2 regions of the Citrobacter sp. RHB25-C09 genome follow, and region 1 is predicted to be linked to the other one. Evidence: riboswitches for the same ligand, from Rfam matches in the RefSeq annotation. Region 1 holds a riboswitch; the other holds the start of a gene.
What was found. A riboswitch is a leader RNA that binds a small molecule or an ion and turns the genes downstream of it on or off. The one in region 1 is predicted to bind cobalamin.
Positions count from the first base shown of each region.

Region 2: linked by a shared signal. The riboswitch ahead of btuB (TonB-dependent vitamin B12 receptor BtuB) and the one ahead of HVY19_RS12430 (cobyrinate a,c-diamide synthase) in region 1 are both predicted to bind cobalamin.

Region 1 is NZ_CP057483.1:2,645,873-2,656,473, reverse strand. It holds gene pduD (propanediol dehydratase medium subunit PduD) at 1-182, opposite strand, end outside; gene pduC (propanediol dehydratase large subunit PduC) at 193-1,857, opposite strand; gene pduB (propanediol utilization microcompartment protein PduB) at 1,876-2,688, opposite strand; gene pduA (propanediol utilization microcompartment protein PduA) at 2,685-2,969, opposite strand; gene pduF (propanediol diffusion facilitator PduF) at 3,504-4,313, shown strand; gene pocR (regulatory protein PocR) at 4,515-5,432, shown strand; cobalamin riboswitch at 5,727-5,902, shown strand; gene HVY19_RS12430 (cobyrinate a,c-diamide synthase) at 6,202-7,581, shown strand; gene cbiB (adenosylcobinamide-phosphate synthase CbiB) at 7,578-8,537, shown strand; gene HVY19_RS12420 (cobalt-precorrin-8 methylmutase) at 8,550-9,182, shown strand; gene cbiD (cobalt-precorrin-5B (C(1))-methyltransferase CbiD) at 9,179-10,318, shown strand; gene HVY19_RS12410 (cobalt-precorrin-7 (C(5))-methyltransferase) at 10,312-10,601, shown strand, end outside.
Region 2 is NZ_CP057483.1:4,100,272-4,110,872, forward strand. It holds rRNA gene HVY19_RS19405 (23S ribosomal RNA) at 1-2,336, opposite strand, end outside; tRNA gene HVY19_RS19410 (tRNA-Ala) at 2,645-2,720, opposite strand; tRNA gene HVY19_RS19415 (tRNA-Ile) at 2,833-2,909, opposite strand; rRNA gene HVY19_RS19420 (16S ribosomal RNA) at 2,979-4,520, opposite strand; gene murI (glutamate racemase) at 4,916-5,767, opposite strand; gene btuB (TonB-dependent vitamin B12 receptor BtuB) at 5,712-7,550, opposite strand; cobalamin riboswitch at 7,615-7,809, opposite strand; gene trmA (tRNA (uridine(54)-C5)-methyltransferase TrmA) at 7,924-9,024, shown strand; gene HVY19_RS19440 (YijD family membrane protein) at 9,071-9,430, opposite strand; gene fabR (HTH-type transcriptional repressor FabR) at 9,430-10,080, opposite strand; gene sthA (Si-specific NAD(P)(+) transhydrogenase) at 10,279-10,601, shown strand, end outside.

The sequences.
Region 1 (10,601 bases):
ACTTCATCCTGCTGAGTGCCTTGCTTCGCTTCGCCAATCTCTGTCAGGAAGCTTTCCCCTGCTGGTGCCGTCGGTGTGGCTGCCGTACCCGGAGCGCGAAAGGAGACGGGCTTATCGCTCCCTTGCATTTCGGACAGCACGTCCTCAATAATCTGGCGCAGCAGTTTTTCATTAATTTCCATTGTTCACCCCTTAGCCGAGCTCGTTGGGATCAAGTGCGCCAGGGATGTTTTTAATCTCTTCCCAGCGTTCGCCCTGCAGGCGATAACCTGTTGCCGGACCGGCATAATCGTTGACGTCATTGACCGCAGAGAGCACTTGACCGTCGCCGACGATAATGGCGGAGGTATGCAGATAGTCTCCGGTTAGCTTGGCTTTCTGGATGTTGAGCATGTCCTGAGCGACGTCGGTAAAACCGCCCTGCGCCAGTGCTTTCACCACTTCCAGACCGTTGCGATTCTTATTGATGATCTCCTGGGCGAACTTGATGTCTTCGACGATGTTACGTTCAGGCATATCTTTCGAACCGTGTGCATACGTTGCCGCTTCGACTTCTTCATCCGTAATTGGCGGCAGCCCCATCCCGGCGAAAACCGCCTGTAGTGCGCGGGCCGCTTTGTTACGAATAGCAATAACGTCTTCTTCGCGAACCGGGCGCAGACCGCCGTCGACCTTCAGGTCGCGCTGGATGACGTTGTAATCATCAAAGTCTTCAGCGTCTTCGTTGGAACCCGCGAACATGTTGTCGTAGTTGGGAACGGCGGAATAACCGGAGGAGATAAAGTCGGTCCCTGGCAGAAACTGCATCAGCAGACGTGCGGTACGACGCATATCAGAGTGGGTGAAGGTCTGGTCGTTACTGGAGGCGCATTCCAGATCCAGTGATGAACAAATCAGGTTTTCAGCCAGTACGGCGCGGATCCCTGACGGAACCGCAGACGGTACGCCGATGCAACTGACGGAGCCGTTTTGCAGCCCCTGCACGCCCGCGGCCTTGGTGATATAAATACAGCGCGCTTCCAGATACAGCATGGATTTGCCTTCGGCATAGCCCATCTGCACTTCAGAACCAGAGCCGGAGGTGAAACGCATCTTTAAACCACGAGAAGCGTAGGAAGAGGCGAGGAAACCTTTTGACCATGGAGTGTCATCACCGTCGGTGAATACTGGTTCGGTACCGTAGACGGAGATGGTTTCGGCGTAGCAGGTATGGCCCAGCATCCCGAGTTTCAGCTCGGTTGCCTCTTCCAGCGAGCATTGAGTTAATACCCCAGGACGACCGACCTGTGAACCCACCAACAGCGCAATAGCGTTAAACGGGGCATAGCGCGCCACGGCCACCGTCGTCTCTTGCTCATCGAACCCGCGCCATGCGCCTTCAGCGGCATCGGCAGCGATCTGCACCGGGTTATCTTTGACGTTAGTAACGTGTGCCTGCTGAGATGGGGTACGACGCGCGCGCATTTTTTGCATCGCCATCATCATCTCAACCACGTTCATGTGCGAAACCACTTCGACGATTTTCGCCGGCGTCATCGCCGTCGTCAGCGGCACGATGTCGCGACGCTTCACGTTAGGGTCGCACAGCATATTGGCGAGCTTAACGGAGTCCATCGCCATCACTTCTTCGGCACGCGCCAGGTTGATGCCGTAGCGGGCAATGAAGTGGTCGATCAGGTCAAACTGGCTGACGGATTTACCATCAAGTTCCGTCACCGCGCCGTTGACGATTTTAATCGACGGTTTGGGATCGTTCGGGCTTTCCATCGCAATGAAGCCTTCTTCGATCCACTCCTTAACGAAGCCGTCCTGATTGACAGGGCGTTTCGCCAGTGCTTCAAATCTTTTCGATCTCATGAATGAGCCTCACGGATATCAGATATAGGACGGGCGATCGTTTGTCGGTGTCGCGCCGAGCGTCGAAAGCACGGTTTTGCCGATTTCGCGCGCGGAAATGACCGCCTGACGGACTGCGCCGGAATCGCCGGAAATCACCAGTATGGCTTCGTTACTGAAGCTGGTGCCATGCGCTGGCGAGCTGTAAGCCACGACCTCGACATTTGCGGATTTCAGCGCGGTATCGGCCATCAGAACGCCGACAGAGGCGGGAGCGCCGACAATCACACCACATGCGCGACCCACGGGGGCACCAAAAGCTTTCTCCAGCGCGTAGCTGGCGCGCGCGGTGTATTGCAGCTCGATGTGTCCAGCTTCGTTGGCATAGACGTCGCCAAAGGTGCGGTCGAGTTCTTTGAGCGCCACTTCGATCCCGCGCTTCACATCAGACACGTCGTTACCGCCTAAAATGATCAGTGAACCGTGACCAGCACCGCCTTTGGTGTCGCGCGGCAGTTCAATACTGACCACTTCGGTATTGGTAGCTTTAACCGCTTCGTCTGCCGCCATGATGTGCGGACCAGCACCGGTTCGTGCACCAAGAATGCCAATGGAGCGATAGCGCTTCTCAAGCTTCATGGCTTCCAGTAAGGCACTGTCGACGTTTGCAATCACCAGACCTACGGTGTCGCCAATCGCGGTGCCAACAAATTCCGTTAAACTGCAGCTCTTCTCTGCCATAGCCGTCTCTCGTTTTGGATGGGTTTTATCAGGGATGCCCGATTGCTCAGGTGTTGCCACACGGGCAATAACCTGCGCCATGATCTGTTCAACCAGCTCATTGCTACTCATGGGTTAATTCCCTTCGGTAAGATTTTTTCTACATCGGTATGCGGACGTGGAATCACGTGTACGGCTTTCACTTCCCCCACGTTCCGCGCAGCGGCTGCACCGGCATCGGTTGCCGCTTTCACAGCCCCGACATCACCGCGAACAATGACGGTGACCAGTCCTGAGCCAATTTTTTCGTAGCCAACCAGCATGACATTTGCCGATTTCACCATGGCGTCTGCGGCCTCGATGGCGGCAGTCAAGCCTTTGGTTTCTACCATTCCTAACGCTTCTTGTTGCATAAAGACCTCGCCTGGGTTTGTCCCGATAATTACGACTATAAAAAGAAGCGAGGAAAAAGAATGGCTGACTTGAAAGTCAGGATGATAAATTAATGGAGTGCGGATGTGATAAAATTGCTGGGTGGTATTTTATCTGATTGTAATGAAAGGATAAAATGGAAATAAATATTGTGATATTTTGGCTTTCGCTATTCCAGATTTACATTTTTGTGAGTGACAGGGTTAATTTCATTTGCTATGGCGCGAAAACAATCAGATTTGAATTTGTGAGCTTGATTGAAAAAAGAAGATAATAGAAAAGCAAGAAATTACTATTGCAAAATACGGTGATTAATAGCGCGGTTGTCCATCACATGCACCAGACGAAATAAGGGGGTAGCAAGAAATTGCTATCGCAGCACGATTTTTCTAAGAATCTGCAGGACAGGTTGCCAACAATTTTTAGCCGCCAGTTTTTATAGTAAGCGTTGTTGTACTCTACGGTCAGCAAGGGTCCGCTGGCCAGGACACAAACGCTTCTAAGAAGGTGTCACAATGAATGATTCACTGAAAGCGCAATGCATTGCCGAGTTTTTGGGCACCGGGCTGTTTCTGTTTTTTGGTATTGGCTGCCTTAGCGCGTTGAAAGTCGCAGGTGCCAGCCTTGGCCTTTGGGAGATTTGTATCATCTGGGGTCTTGGTATTTCTCTGGCCGTTTATCTGACGGCGGGCATTTCAGGGGGACACCTGAACCCGGCGGTCACCGTTGCGCTATGGCTGTTCGCCTGTTTCCCGGGACGCAAAGTATTGCCTTACTCGCTGGCACAACTGGCAGGGGCGTTCGGCGGCGCAGCTCTGGCTTACCTGCTTTATGGCAACTTGTTCATCGAATATGAAGCAGCGAATAGCATGGTGCGCGGCAGCGTTGAGAGCCTGTACCTGGCCAGTATTTTCAGTACTTACCCCGCCGCTGCGCTGAGCGTGTGGCAAGCCGGACTGGTGGAAGTAGTGATTACTTCTATCCTCATGGGGCTTATCATGGCGCTTACCGATGACGGTAACGGCGTGCCGAAAGGACCACTAGCCCCGTTGCTGATTGGTATTCTGGTAGCGGTTATCGGTGCATCAACAGGTCCGCTCACCGGGTTTGCCATGAACCCCGCACGTGATTTTGGACCTAAACTGTTTGCATGGTTCGCAGGGTGGGGGGATATCGCCATGACTGGTGGTCGCGATATCCCATACTTTATTGTACCGATTATTGCTCCACTGATTGGCGCTTGCGCAGGTGCAGCTATTTACCGCTATTTTATTGGTAAAAATTTACCCTGTAATACCTGTAAGATTGAAGAAACGGACGCCTAATCAAGGAACGAACGGGTATTAATCGGGCGCAAAAAACTATTTCGTGATCTGCTTTCACGAACTGACTAAAAAGTCTCCCCACACTGGGAGACTTTTGTTATTGTCCAGGTACTTGCTGTCATTTACAGGGATATGAGATGACAGAGTAAATGTTAAAATTTTGTTCTTAATATAACAACGGATTAACTGAGGGATTTTATCATGATTTCTGCGAGCGCCCTTAACTCAGAACTCATTAATAAAATCGCTCAGGATTTTGCGCAAGCTACCAGTCTGGCAGTTGTGGTTGTCAATATTCATGGTGATGAGATTTCTGAGCTCTTTAATTTCACGCCTTTTTGTCAACTGATGCGTCAGCACCCTCAGCACAGCACCCGCTGCCGGATGAGCGATCGCTGTGGAGGACTGGAAGCGTCAAAGTCAGACCAGCCGTGCATTTACCGCTGTCACGCTGGGTTAACCGACTTCTCCATTCCTCTGGTAATCGCAGGCCATCTGGTTGGGTTCGTCTTGTGCGGTCAGGTGCGTTTACGTGATGACAGCGATGTCGCGCTGGTGGATATTCTCAATGTCGACGATCGCTGGCAGGCTGACCCTGAACTGCTCAATGAATTTCGTAACGTCCCGGAAATGGACTACTCCCGGGTTATGGCGTCTGCGGATCTACTGAAGCTGATCGTAGAAAACTGTCTCAAAAAGCAGCTCAATTTTGTAGTGATCAAAGACAGCACGCAGCCCACCGAACCTGCGCGGCCGAATCGTGCTGCCAGCCCACATGACAGTAAGATGAAAAAAGCGCTGCGCTACATTGATGCGCACTTGTCTGACGATCTACGCCTGGAAGATGTGGCTTCTCATGTTTATCTCAGCCCTTATTATTTCAGTAAGTTATTCAAAAAATATCAGGGCATCGGTTTCAATGCATGGGTGAATCAGCAGCGCATGGCCAGTGCCAGAGAACTGCTCTGCCACAGCGACTGGAGTATTGCCAGCATTGCACGTAATTTAGGTTTTTCGCAGACCAGTTATTTCTGCAAAGTTTTTCGTCAAACTTATCAGGTCACCCCGCAGGCCTACAGGCAAAAAATAAACGATGATTTGCCCACTGAATCGGTATAAATAGCAATATTTTGCTATTGCCGATTTTTGATATTCTCGCGTAACTCAGTTATGGATAATGTTTTTTTTATTTTGCATGGCAATAATTTGTCATAGCACAATAAAATAACGCTTTTTAAGGAAAAAACTTCACCAGTTTTTATTTTTGTGATGGGATACAGTGTCATTGTGAAGGGCATTTATTATTCTCTGCCCTGACATTGAGTTCAAAATAGTTTCAGTGTGGCATTGTTTGAAGTGAAAAGAGAATGCCCCATTTATTAGTATTTTCATTATGAACAGGTGTCATTCTGTTCATAATCTAAGCCGACAGGTTTGACACATTTGTGTCTGGGAAGGGGGTGAAAATCCCCCGCAGCCCCCGCTGCTGTGATGCTGACAACCCCGTAAACACCACTGATCGCAAGATTGGGAAGGACGGGCGAGGATGACGCTAAGCCAGAAGACCAGCCTCTCGGATATAACCAACAACTTCGGTGGGAAGTGGGTTGTTTTGATACATAGGTCGAAAGACTGGGTTTAGAACCTATCCCAGTAGGCGTAATTGTTGCAGCCAGTTTGAACACGGACAGCGCGGAAGAACCGGAACGTACACGCAGTACGTGAGGATTCTGAGCACTGCCCAGGTTCAAAATGGCAAATGAAATAGCCTAATGGGATAGGTTCTTACTCACTCTATTGCACCTTGCAGGGTAATGGCTTTCCTGCAACCTGACGTAGTCAGAGGATATGTATCTGGACCCTTACCACCCTGAACAGGATCAGGGTTATGGCGGCGAAGCAGTACGCGTTTGTTCTGGCGGGCACCGGTAGCGGTTGTGGTAAAACCACGGTGACGCTGGGCTTGCTGAGTCTGTTAAAACAGCGGGGTCTTCGCGTCCAACCTTGTAAGGTCGGTCCTGACTATCTGGATACCGCCTGGCATACGGCAATCTACGGCACCCCATCCTGCAATCTCGACAGCTTCATGCTTCCCGAATCCATCCTTAATGCGCTGTTTTCTGAACGGATGCAACAGGCGGATATTGCCGTTATCGAAGGTGTGATGGGGCTGTATGACGGCTATGGCACCGATCCGGACTATTGCAGTACCGCCGCGATGGCGAAGCAACTGGCTTGCCCGGTCATTCTGCTGGTCGACGGGAAGGCGGTATCCACCTCCATCGCCGCCACGGTGATGGGCTTTCAGCATTTTGATCCTTCCCTGAATATCGCTGGCGTGATTGTTAATCGCGTCAATAGCGACTCGCATTTTCAGCTCCTCAAAACCGCGATTGCGCATTACTGCGCTATTCCTGTCCTCGGCTATGTGCCTCATGTGCCCGGCGTTGCGCTTCCAGAACGCCATCTGGGCCTGGTTACCGCGCGTGAATCCGTGATTAATCAGCAGCCGTGGCAGGATTTCGCCGCCATGCTTGAGCAAACGTTAGATATTGATCTGTTGCTGGGGTTAAGCCAACGGGAGACGTTGCCCCAGGGCGCATGGCCTGAGCTCCCTGCCGCCAATGCCGGGGAAGGGCTAACCATCGCAATTGCCGATGATGAAGCGTTTAATTTTTATTATCCCGATAACCTGACGCTGCTGGCGCGCACCGGCCTGAATATCGCCCGCTTTAGCCCTCTGCACGATCGTACACTGCCTGAGTGTCAGATGGTCTGGCTGGGGGGGGGATATCCCGAATTGCATGCAGCGGCGCTGGCGGCGAATACCTCAATGCTGGAGAGCCTGCGTGACGCACATCGGCGCGGCGTTGCTATCTACGCCGAGTGTGGGGGGCTGATGTATCTCAGCACGCTTCTGGAAGATGCTGAAGGCGAGGTTCATCGAATGGCGAATATCATTCCCGGTCGCAGCAAAATGGGGAAACGATTGACCCGCTTTGGCTATTGTGAGGCGCAGGCGAACCAGCCAACGCTGCTGGCTGCGAAAGGTGAAGTGCTGCGCGGCCATGAATTCCACTACTCTGATTTTTCTCCCGAAACGCCCGCCGTGCTGGATTGTTGCAAAGTGCGTGACGGTCACGTCATGCGGACGTGGTCCGGCGGCTGGCAGGTCGGCAATACGTTTGCCAGTTATCTTCATGTTCATTTTGCTCAGCGTCCCACGATGTTAACCCACTGGCTAAACGCCGCCCGGGAGGCCCTATGACGCTGCTGGCATGGTGTGTGGCCTGGATCCTTGACCTCCTGATTGGCGACCCACAGAACTGGCCGCATCCGGTGCGCTGGATTGGCAATTTCATCTCTCTTGCACAGCAAATGATTCGCCGCCACTGCCACAGCGACCGGGCGTTGCGCATTGGCGGTGGCGTGCTGTGGCTGGTGGTGGTGGGGATGACGTGGGCGATTGCCTGGGGCGCGTTGGCGCTTGCGCGAACGATCCACCCGTGGCTGGGCTGGATTGTTGAGGTCTGGATGATCTTTACCGTCCTTGCGGGACGCAGTCTGGCGACCGCGGCGCAGGACGTGGAGCGCCCTCTGCGTGCCGGGGATCTTGAAGAAAGCCGTAACAAACTGTCATGGATTGTGGGACGCGACACTTCACAGCTTGCACCTGAACAAATTAACCGGGCGGTAGTGGAAACCGTCGCAGAAAACACGGTCGACGGCATTATTGCGCCGTTGTTTTACCTGCTGCTAGGCGGGGCACCGCTGGCGATGGCCTACAAGGCAGTGAATACCCTCGATTCCATGGTCGGTTACAAGCATGAGAAATACCGGGCAATTGGCATGGTCAGCGCCCGACTGGATGACGTGGCAAATTTTATTCCCGCCCGTCTTAGCTGGCTTCTGCTAAGCGTAGCTGCGGTGCTGTGCGGTAACGATGGTGCTCGCGCGTTGCGCGTTGGCTGGCGCGATCGCTACAACCACAGCAGTCCAAACTGCGCATGGGCAGAAGCCCCGGTTGCCGGGGCATTGGGGATCCGCCTCGGTGGGCCGAATGATTATTTTGGCGAGCGGGTTGAAAAACCGTGGATTGGTGATGCGACGCGTAACGTCACGGTAGACGACATTTCCCGCACAATTCGACTGATGTGGGTTGCTTCAACGCTGGTTCTGGTGCTGTTCCTCGTGACGCGCTGGCTGGTGGTTGGCGTAGCCTGAGGATAAAAGAAAATGCAATACATCCAGCAACCCATGGCGATTGAGGCCAAAAGTTTCGACATCATTGGCGAGATCATCGCTGAGACGCGCCCGGAATATCGGTTTGCCAGTCCGCTGCACGAGGCGATTGTAAAACGAGCGATTCATACCACGGCTGACTTTGACTGGCTGGATATTCTTTGGTTTTCGGATGATGTGCTCGACGCCCTTTGTGCGGCACTGAGTCGCCCGTCAGTGATCTATACCGATACCACCATGGCGCTTTCGGGGATTAACAAAACCTTGCTGGCAAGGTCTGGCGGCGAATGCCGCTGTTACATCAGCGATCCCCGGGTTGTCGCACAGGCGCGGGCGCAGGGAATCACCCGATCTATGGCTGCCGTGGACATCGCGGTCACTGAAATGGGGGAAAAGGTGTTTGTGTTTGGCAACGCACCCACCGCGTTATTTCGTCTGCTTGAACATGATGTGGCTGTGAGCGGCGTGGTGGGGGTACCGGTAGGGTTCGTAGGTGCGGCGGAATCCAAAGATGCGCTGACGAAAAGCCATCTTCCCGCAATTGCCGCGCTGGGTCGTAAAGGCGGTAGCAACGTTGCAGCGGCGATTATTAACGCTCTGCTTTATCACATGCAGGGGGCGCGATGAGCGATCAGGCATTCGATTCGCCGGTGTGGCATAACGGCAAAGCGCTGCGTAAGGGGTACACCACCGGCTCATGCGCTACGGCGGCGGCGAAGGTCGCTGCGCTGATGGTGCTGCGCCAGCATTTGATTCACCAGATTTCGATTGTCACACCGTCTGGTGTCACGCTGTGCCTTAACGTTGAATCACCCCACATCGAAGGACAGCAGGCGATTGCCGCCATTCGCAAAGACGGCGGTGACGATGTCGATGCAACGCACGGTATGTTGATCTTTGCGCGCGTGACGCTGAATAACAGCGGCAAGATTGCTCTTCTGGGCGGTGAGGGGGTTGGTACCGTCACCCGCAAAGGAATCGGTTTACCGATTGGCAGTCCGGCGATTAACCGTACCCCGCGCCATACCATTGAAGCCGCTGTCCGTGAGGCGATAGGCCCGACACGGGGGGCGGACATTGAGATTTTCGCGCCGGAAGGCGAAGAACGCGCGCAAAAAACCTACAACTCACGTCTCGGTATTCTGGGCGGCATTTCGATTATTGGTACCACCGGCATTGTCACGCCGATGTCTGAAGAGAGCTGGAAGCGCTCGTTATCGCTGGAGCTGGAAATCAAACGCGCTGAAGGGCTGGATTGCGTGGTGCTGGTGCCCGGCAATCATGGTGAACGTTTCGTCCGCGAGCAGATGGGCATTGATACCGTCGTGGTGGTCACCATGAGCAATTTCGTCGGTTACATGATTGAAGAGGCGGTGCGGCTGGGATTTCGCCATATCGTGTTAGTGGGTCATCCCGGCAAGCTGATCAAAATCGCCGCCGGGATTTTCCACACCCACAGCCATATTGCCGATGCGCGCATGGAAACCCTGGTTGCACATCTGGCGCTACTCGGCGCGCCGCTGGAATTGCTCAAAGAGGTGAGTGAATGCGATACCACCGAAGCCGCGATGGAGCCTATTGCAGCCAGGGGGTTTGAGCATATTTACAACCATCTGGCGGAACGCATTTGCCTGCGCGTCATGCAGATGCTGCGTTTTACCCAAAAACCGCCAGTTTGCGACGCCATCATGTTCTCATTTGATAACCAGGTACTTGGCAGCAGTCGCCCCGTCGACGTCATCGCCCGGGAGTTGCAATGTTAACGGTTGTTGGAATGGGGCCAGGCGCGCTGCACCTGATGGCACCCGCTGCGCGTGAGGCTGTCGAAAATGCTGACGTGCTGGTGGGGGGAAAGCGTCATTTGCAGCAATTTCCAGGCTTTCAGGGTGAGCAGTTTGCACTGGGGGCCAACATTCCAGAATTGTTGAGCTGGCTAGAGACTCTTCGGGAGAAACGCGTGGTGGTGCTGGCCTCGGGCGATCCGCTTTTTTATGGCATCGGCACGCGACTGGTCGCCCATTTTGGCATTGCCCAGGTGCGCATTAT
Region 2 (10,601 bases), 1.5 Mb from region 1:
TGCCTTTGCACTAACCTCCTGATGTCCGACCAGGATTAGCTAACCTTCGTGCTCCTCCGTTACTCTTTAGGAGGAGACCGCCCCAGTCAAACTACCCACCAGACACTGTCCGCAACCCGGATCACGGGCCTACGTTAGAACACCAGCCATTAAAGGGTGGTATTTCAAGGGCGGCTCCACGCAGACTGGCGTCCACGCTTCAAAGCCTCCCACCTATCCTACACATCAAGGACCAGTGTTCAGTGTCAAGCTATAGTAAAGGTTCACGGGGTCTTTCCGTCTTGCCGCGGGTACACTGCATCTTCACAGCGAGTTCAATTTCACTGAGTCTCGGGTGGAGACAGCCTGGCCATCATTACGCCATTCGTGCAGGTCGGAACTTACCCGACAAGGAATTTCGCTACCTTAGGACCGTTATAGTTACGGCCGCCGTTTACCGGGGCTTCGATCAAGAGCTTCTCCTTACGGATAACCCCATCAATTAACCTTCCGGCACCGGGCAGGCGTCACACCGTATACGTCCACTTTCGTGTTTGCACAGTGCTGTGTTTTTAATAAACAGTTGCAGCCAGCTGGTATCTTCGACTGATTTCAGCTCCACGAGCACGTCGCTTCACCTACATATCAGCGTGCCTTCTCCCGAAGTTACGGCACCATTTTGCCTAGTTCCTTCACCCGAGTTCTCTCAAGCGCCTTGGTATTCTCTACCTGACCACCTGTGTCGGTTTGGGGTACGATCTGATGTTACCTGATGCTTAGAGGCTTTTCCTGGAAGCAGGGCATTTGTCACTTCAGCACCGTAGTGCCTCGTCATCACGCCTCAGTGTTAAAGTGAACCGGATTTACCTGGTACACACACCTACACGCTTAAACCGGGACAACCGTCGCCCGGCCAACATAGCCTTCTCCGTCCCCCCTTCGCAGTAACACCAGGTACAGGAATATTAACCTGTTTCCCATCGACTACGCCTTTCGGCCTCGCCTTAGGGGTCGACTCACCCTGCCCCGATTAACGTTGGACAGGAACCCTTGGTCTTCCGGCGAGCGGGCTTTTCACCCGCTTTATCGTTACTTATGTCAGCATTCGCACTTCTGATACCTCCAGCATACCTCACAGTACACCTTCACAGGCTTACAGAACGCTCCCCTACCCAACAACACATAGTGTCGCTGCCGCAGCTTCGGTGCATGGTTTAGCCCCGTTACATCTTCCGCGCAGGCCGACTCGACCAGTGAGCTATTACGCTTTCTTTAAATGATGGCTGCTTCTAAGCCAACATCCTGGCTGTCTGAGCCTTCCCACATCGTTTCCCACTTAACCATGACTTTGGGACCTTAGCTGGCGGTCTGGGTTGTTTCCCTCTTCACGACGGACGTTAGCACCCGCCGTGTGTCTCCCGTGATAACATTCTTCGGTATTCGTAGTTTGCATCGGGTTGGTAAGTCGGGATGACCCCCTAGCCGAAACAGTGCTCTACCCCCGAAGATGAATTCACGAGGCGCTACCTAAATAGCTTTCGGGGAGAACCAGCTATCTCCCGGTTTGATTGGCCTTTCACCCCCAGCCACAAGTCATCCGCTAATTTTTCAACATTAGTCGGTTCGGTCCTCCAGTTAGTGTTACCCAACCTTCAACCTGCCCATGGCTAGATCACCGGGTTTCGGGTCTATACCCTGCAACTTAACGCCCAGTTAAGACTCGGTTTCCCTTCGGCTCCCCTATTCGGTTAACCTTGCTACAGAATATAAGTCGCTGACCCATTATACAAAAGGTACGCAGTCACCCCATAAAAGAGGCTCCCACTGCTTGTACGTACACGGTTTCAGGTTCTTTTTCACTCCCCTCGCCGGGGTTCTTTTCGCCTTTCCCTCACGGTACTGGTTCACTATCGGTCAGTCAGGAGTATTTAGCCTTGGAGGATGGTCCCCCCATATTCAGACAGGATACCACGTGTCCCGCCCTACTCATCGAGCTCACAACATGTGTGATTTTGTGTACGGGGCTGTCACCCTGTATCGCCGGCCTTTCCAGACCGTTCCACTACCACATATGCTGATTCAGGCTCTGGGCTGCTCCCCGTTCGCTCGCCGCTACTGGGGGAATCTCGGTTGATTTCTTTTCCTCGGGGTACTTAGATGTTTCAGTTCCCCCGGTTCGCCTCGTTAACCTATGTATTCAGTTAACGATAGTGCAACGAATTGCACTGGGTTTCCCCATTCGGACATCGCCGGTTATAACGGTTCATATCACCTTACCGACGCTTTTCGCAGATTAGCACGTCCTTCATCGCCTCTGACTGCCAGGGCATCCACCGTGTACGCTTAGTCGCTTAACCTCACAACCCGAAGATGTCTTGTTCTGTCCGGTTTGTTGCGCGTTGTGAATACTGCGTTGTTCCGTACTCGCGATGCTCATGGACATTAAGTCCACTGCGCTCGCTGCGTGCGGTACGCCTTGTCTTCACTTCGCTCACTTCACCTTTTACAGGTTATCTTCTGATTGCGAAAATTTGAGAGACTCGAACACACATTAGCTGTGTGTCGTTTCAATTTTCAGCTTGATCCAGATTTTTAAAGAGCAAAACTTCGCAGTGAACCCTTTCAGGTACACTCTGAAGTTTTCTTAAGTAAATGTTCTACAGTATGGTGGAGCTATGCGGGATCGAACCGCAGACCTCCTGCGTGCAAAGCAGGCGCTCTCCCAGCTGAGCTATAGCCCCATACAGTGTAGTCAGAACCTCTTTACCGATAATTTTTGCTGAGGCAAGGCGTGGTGACACGAAGCATACTCAGGTATGTGAGTGTCGCCGCAACGCAGCATCAGTAAAAATTTGGTAGGCCTGAGTGGACTTGAACCACCGACCTCACCCTTATCAGGGGTGCGCTCTAACCACCTGAGCTACAAGCCTGTAGAGGTTTTACTGCTCGTTTTTCATCAGACAATCTGTGTGGACACTACAAAGGCAGGTTCTTTAAGGTAAGGAGGTGATCCAACCGCAGGTTCCCCTACGGTTACCTTGTTACGACTTCACCCCAGTCATGAATCACAAAGTGGTAAGCGCCCTCCCGAAGGTTAAGCTACCTACTTCTTTTGCAACCCACTCCCATGGTGTGACGGGCGGTGTGTACAAGGCCCGGGAACGTATTCACCGTGGCATTCTGATCCACGATTACTAGCGATTCCGACTTCATGGAGTCGAGTTGCAGACTCCAATCCGGACTACGACATACTTTATGAGGTCCGCTTGCTCTCGCGAGGTCGCTTCTCTTTGTATATGCCATTGTAGCACGTGTGTAGCCCTGGTCGTAAGGGCCATGATGACTTGACGTCATCCCCACCTTCCTCCAGTTTATCACTGGCAGTCTCCTTTGAGTTCCCGGCCGGACCGCTGGCAACAAAGGATAAGGGTTGCGCTCGTTGCGGGACTTAACCCAACATTTCACAACACGAGCTGACGACAGCCATGCAGCACCTGTCTCACAGTTCCCGAAGGCACAAATCCATCTCTGGATTCTTCTGTGGATGTCAAGACCAGGTAAGGTTCTTCGCGTTGCATCGAATTAAACCACATGCTCCACCGCTTGTGCGGGCCCCCGTCAATTCATTTGAGTTTTAACCTTGCGGCCGTACTCCCCAGGCGGTCGACTTAACGCGTTAGCTCCGGAAGCCACGCCTCAAGGGCACAACCTCCAAGTCGACATCGTTTACGGCGTGGACTACCAGGGTATCTAATCCTGTTTGCTCCCCACGCTTTCGCACCTGAGCGTCAGTCTTTGTCCAGGGGGCCGCCTTCGCCACCGGTATTCCTCCAGATCTCTACGCATTTCACCGCTACACCTGGAATTCTACCCCCCTCTACAAGACTCTAGCCTGCCAGTTTCGAATGCAGTTCCCAGGTTGAGCCCGGGGATTTCACATCCGACTTGACAGACCGCCTGCGTGCGCTTTACGCCCAGTAATTCCGATTAACGCTTGCACCCTCCGTATTACCGCGGCTGCTGGCACGGAGTTAGCCGGTGCTTCTTCTGCGGGTAACGTCAATTGCTGAGGTTATTAACCTCAACACCTTCCTCCCCGCTGAAAGTACTTTACAACCCGAAGGCCTTCTTCATACACGCGGCATGGCTGCATCAGGCTTGCGCCCATTGTGCAATATTCCCCACTGCTGCCTCCCGTAGGAGTCTGGACCGTGTCTCAGTTCCAGTGTGGCTGGTCATCCTCTCAGACCAGCTAGGGATCGTCGCCTTGGTGAGCCGTTACCTCACCAACAAGCTAATCCCATCTGGGCACATCCGATGGCAAGAGGCCCGAAGGTCCCCCTCTTTGGTCTTGCGACGTTATGCGGTATTAGCTACCGTTTCCAGTAGTTATCCCCCTCCATCGGGCAGTTTCCCAGACATTACTCACCCGTCCGCCACTCGTCAGCAAAGCAGCAAGCTGCTTCCTGTTACCGTTCGACTTGCATGTGTTAGGCCTGCCGCCAGCGTTCAATCTGAGCCATGATCAAACTCTTCAATTTAAGTTTGATGCTCGTAGAATTAAACTTCGTAATGAATTACGTGTTCACTCTTTGAGACTTGGTATTCATTTAGTGTCCGAGGACATTAAGAATCCATGTCACTTTGAGTGCCCACACAGATTGTCTGATAAATTGTTAAAGAGCAGTTGCGACGCGCTTCAGCGCTCTGTCGCGAGGTCCCGTATATTACGTTTTCCTCATTCAGAGTCAAGCATTTATTTTCGCTTTTCTCTGTCGGCATTCATCACTGGTTTTCACCGGAGAACCCTGCTGACCCGGCGGCTTGCGTGCCGTTGTTCCGTGTCAGTGGAGGCGCATTATAGGGAGTTATTTCGGGCTGACAAGGGGAAATTTAAAATAATTTTCCGAGTGCGCGATATTTACCCAAAACGCGGTTAAACCGCCAGTTTTTCGAGCGTTTCAAAGCCGTAACGTTGTAAAACGGGCAATAACTGAGCAGTACCAGGCTTCAGTGCCATACAAAAAGCAATATTGGCATCTGTGGATTTTGCGTCTGGCGCTTCATGCTCTAACAACCAGGCCGTACGACGTGCAATCGCTGCGCCGGAATCAACCAGTCGCGTCCCTTCAGGCAGAACCTGTAGCAGCTCTTCCTGTAATAGAGGGAAATGGGTACATCCCAGCACAACCGTATCCGGCGGTTCCGGCATCCGTAGCCACGGCCGCAGAATGCGCTGTAACTCATCCAGAGGAACAGGCTCGCCATGCAGCTTAGCTTCCGCCAGTTCCACCAGCTCTGCTGAACCCAACATCGCTATCTGACATTCATTTGCAAAGCGGGCAATCAGCTCATGGGTATAAGGACGTTTCACCGTCGCGCGCGTCGCCAGCAGCCCCACGACACCATTCGCCGTCAGACGAGCCGCCGGTTTAATGGCAGGAACAACCCCCACAACCGGAAAGGCGAATTTTTCACGTAACGCAGGCAGCGAGACGGTACTCGCGGTGTTGCAGGCAATAACGGCCAGTGAAAGAGGATAACGCTGCTGAACCGCAGTCACTATCTCAACAACGCGTTCAACGATAAATTCTTCACTCTTCTCCCCATAAGGAAAAGCCACGTTATCGAAAGCGTATATATAGTGGAGATCCGGCAGGAGGTGCCGAATCTCATCATAGACCGACAACCCACCGACGCCGGAATCAAATACCAGCACGGTGGGGCGTGGATCAGAACGTGTAGCTGCCAGACAAGGTGTATTCCCGTCCTGCAGTTTGGTAGCCATAAACTGTCTCGTAATCTTTGTCGAACAGGTTGGCTATTTTACCACGAACTGTGAGATGTGAGGTGACCGGATATGAAAGTCCAATATCCCACACGCTCAGCCCACCCATTTTGACTTTACGGGAATTGTCATAGTCATAATCGTAGCGTTCGCCGATGTACTGATAGGTGACATCCCAGCCCAGTTCGTAGACCTGGCCACTCAGCTCATACTTCACCTGCTGTTTTGCCCGACGGTACAGCAACTGATCGGTTTCATCATCGCGCGGATCGACGTATTGCAACGTTAAGCGATGATCGACCGGACCGGTCGTCAGGTTCCCCGTCCATTCAAGGCCTTTGATGGTCGCGGATTTCACATTGAAGTAGGTACTATTGTTGTAGTCGATCAGATTCTGGATTTTGTAATGATAGGTCGACAAACGCCAGTCAACCGGACCGGTAAGCCCTTCCAGCCCGGCTTCCCACTGCTTCGACTCTTCCGGCTTCAGGTTAGGGTTAGAGGCAATGCCGAATCGCTCCGCGCCAAACTGTTGCCCAAGTGAAGGCGCAAGGAACCCTGTGCCGTAGGAGAGCGTGACTTTATAGTCATCAACAAACTGCCATCCCGCTGCCGTTTGCCAGGTGCCGTGCCAACCAAACTGGTCGTCATGGTCTTCACGACCAGAGGCCTCCAGCGTTACGCTGTCAATCTGCTGCTGTCCGGTCAGATACAGCCCTGTGTTATCGCGCTTATAATTGTCGGTGCCATACTCGCCAAAGGACATGAGCTTTTCTTGCTTCCAGTCGGCACCGGCGCTGATAGCGCCATGTCCTACAATGAGATTATTGCCCCACTGGATGTAGCGCTGTTCCATATCATCCAGCGAATAGCCCGTCGCGTAGCGTCCATTCAGGCTGCTGTAGTTGTAGTCTTTAATACGCTGGTAGTTAGCCACCAGTTGTGAAGAATAAATACCCGAGTTGAAGCGCAGCCCCGTATCCCACGACTGGGTGTAATTCTGATGCTCATCGTTTCCCCCGTCGTATCCCCAGTTCCCCTGGTCATAATCGGCATTACTGGCATAGCCGTAGCCACGGAAGTAGCCATCGAACTGCTCATTAAATTTGTGCTCTACCCCGCCCCAGAACAGCTTATTGCGATAACCATCGCGATCGCCATCCCCGCTATAGCTGGAGTGCGGTTGCACGTCGAAGCCTTTCGTCGTCTGATAAGTGCCTGCAGCGGTCAATACGGTGTCACCAAAACGCTGACGATAAGTCCCATCGTATTGCTGATAACCTTTCGAACCGACGCCAGCATTAATTTGCGAACGCTCTTCACCGGTCATGGTGATGATGTTAACAACACCGCCAATTGCCCCCGAGCCATAAATCGCCGAGCGCGGACCGCGAATATATTCGATGCGCTGGACCAACGAGACAGGGATCTGGTCGATATCGGAATTGTTGGTAATGCCGGGACGCGCCACCGGGATGCCATCCACTAGCACCAGTACGTGTTTTGCTTCAGTTCCTCGCACAAAGAGAGACGAGCTTTGCCCCATGCCACCGTTCTGTGCCACGTCGACACCAGGCAGACGACGCATAACATCAAGGACGGTTCGGGACTGCCAGCGGTCGATATCCTCACGGGTGACGATATCCGTAGGGGCCAGCACAGTATTGACGGGTTGATGAAAACGATTTGCCGTGACAACAAGCGTGTCAGGCGAGGCATCCTGTGCCCAACCAGAAAAAGCCGTGACGGAAAGCGCCGTCAGCAGCGTCGTTTTTTTAATCATTGTAAAGCATCCACAATATAAGAAGGATGCCGCAGGTCCCATCGATAGTACGCGATGATGAAAACCAGTTGCGACGTAAGCCGGCAGGTCTTCGGGCTTGGAAAGTTATCTCTTTTAGAGATACGCAAAATGATGACTTCCCACCGTTCGGCAGTGTCTGCTTACGCTTTCATTTCACCTTTCCTTACCGCTGCGCGTCAGCTCCAGATTCACACTGGATTCCCTATTAACTCACAGGACCGGCACACGGATGCTACAGTCTGTAACAACTTGCTGTCCAGACCGATTGTTAAATATCGGAAATCATCAATGACTGGACATCTGTTGAGCAATCCCTACAATCCCCGCGTACTTTTATTTTTCAGGAAAGATCATGACCCCAGAACACCTTCCGACAGAACAGTATGACGCGCAGCTCGCCGAAAAAGTGGTGCGCTTACAGAGTATGATGGCGCCCTATTCTGGCCTGGTTCCGGAAGTGTTTCGCTCACCGGTCAGTCACTACCGTATGCGTGCTGAGTTCCGCATCTGGCATGACGGCGATGACCTGTATCACATCATCTTTGACAGCCAAACCAAGAATCGAATTCGCGTCGACAGCTTCCCGGCAGCGAGCGAACTGATTAACGACCTGATGCAGGCGATGATCGCCGGGGTGCGTGACAACCCCGTCCTGCGCCATAAGCTGTTCCAGATCGATTACCTCACCACGATGAGTAATCAGGCGGTGGTTTCGCTGCTGTACCATAAAAAGTTAGATGATGAGTGGCGTGAAGCCGCCATCGCCCTGCGTGATGCCCTCCGTGCGCAGAACCTGAACGTGCATCTGATTGGCCGGGCAACGAAAACTAAAATCGAACTGGATCAGGATTACATCGATGAACGCCTGCCGGTGGCGGGTAAAGAGATGATCTACCGCCAGGTCGAGAACAGCTTCACCCAGCCAAACGCGGCGATGAATATTCAGATGCTGGAATGGGCGCTGGATGCCACCAAAGAATCAAAAGGGGATTTGCTGGAACTGTACTGCGGTAACGGCAACTTTTCACTGGCACTGGCGCGCAACTTTGACCGCGTTCTGGCGACAGAAATCGCCAAACCGTCCGTTGCCGCTGCGCAGTACAACATCGCGGCGAATCATATCGAGAATGTCCAGATTATCCGGATGGCGGCAGAAGAGTTTACCCAGGCGATGAACGGAGTCCGCGAGTTTAACCGTCTCCAGGGCATCGACCTGAAAAGCTATCAGTGCGAAACCATTTTTGTCGATCCACCACGTAGCGGGCTGGATAATGAGACAGAGAAAATGGTGCAGGCGTATCCACGTATTCTGTATATCTCCTGCAATCCAGAAACACTCTGCAAAAACCTGGAAACATTAAGCCAGACGCATAAGGTGGAACGCCTCGCGCTGTTCGATCAGTTCCCCTATACGCACCACATGGAGTGCGGCGTGTTATTAACCGCGAAGTGATACGTTGCCGGATGGCGGCGTAACCGCCTTATCCGGCATACAAATATTATTCAGCGGCTTCCTGCTTACGGTTACGCATTTTCACGCCAATCCAGAACACCAGAATCACCGATAGAACCGCCGGGAAGAAATTGGAACCGATATCCGGGTATTCCGCGCGCACCACGGTGCTGTACAGCAGAACGCCAAGGATAAAACAGGCCGCCGCCAGTCCCGGTAACCCCACGGGCATGGTGCGATTCTGATAGCGTTGATGCAGACAGTACACCGTCAGCACCAGCGAAATAATGGGGAAAACAGAGAATGGCACGATGGAGCTAAACAGCGCCGCGAATGTGCCATTGATCGACAAGCCAGCGACCAGCGCCAGCAGCAGCGTACCTTTATCCTGAACTGACTGTTTCATTACTCTTCCTTCACATTAACCGGGATGAGGGTCATCTTCTCTTGTTCACGGCGATACCAGTAATATGCCCCTTTCGCAATCATGCGCAGTTGCAGTACCAGTCGCTCTTCTAATTGTCGGCGTTGTTCAGCGCCTACATCCAGTGCCTCAGCACCTGCGCTGAAGACAATCGTCACCATCGCTTCCGCTTGCGCTTCTGTGAACGCTCGAGGCATATGGTTTTCGAGTTCGAGATAATCCGCAAGTTCCGCGATGAAGTGCTGAATTTCGCGCGCCACGGCGGCGCGAAACGCGGCTGAGGTGCCTGAACGCTCACGCAATAATAAACGGAAGGCGTTGGGGTTGTTACCGATGAATTCCATAAATGTCGAGACGGAGGTGCGGATCACACTCCCGCCCTTGGCGATACGCTGACGCGCCTGACGCATCAGCTGACGCAGCATCAAACCGCTTTCATCGACCATGGTCAGGCCGAGCTCATCTACATCACGGAAATGACGATAAAACGAGGTGGGCGCAATACCCGCTTCACGTGCGACTTCACGCAAGCTCAGGCTGGCAAAGCTACGCTCCGCACTCAGTTGACTAAATGCGGCTTCTACCAGCGAACGCCGGGTTTTTTCTTTTTGCTGCGCTCTAACGCCCATCACGATGTCTGAATCCTTCCTCATGCCGAGTCCGGCACTATACCAGAGTTCAAAGTTAATCTGTTTACTCAGCTTTGTGAATGATTGTTTACGCGCAGTTTGTGCTTCGGCTTCGCAAAAAAGCACAACGATAATTGGGTTATCCCTGCAATGATGTTACTATTCTGTTGCTTTTATGTATAAGAACAGGTAAGCCTTACCATGCCACATTCCTACGATTACGATGCCATAGTAATAGGTTCCGGCCCCGGCGGCGAAGGTGCTGCAATGGGTCTGGTTAAGCAAGGAGCGCGCGTCGCCGTTATAGAGCGCTATCATAACGTTGGCGGCGGTTGCACCCACTGGGGTACCATCCCTTCAAAAGCACTCCGCCACGCCGTCAGCCGTATTATCGAGTTCAATCAGAACCCTCTTTACAGCGATCATTCCCGCCTGCTTCGTTCCTCTTTCGCCGATATCCTCAATCATGCCGATAACGTGATTAATCAGCAAACGCGGATGCGGCAGGGGTTTTATGAGCGTAA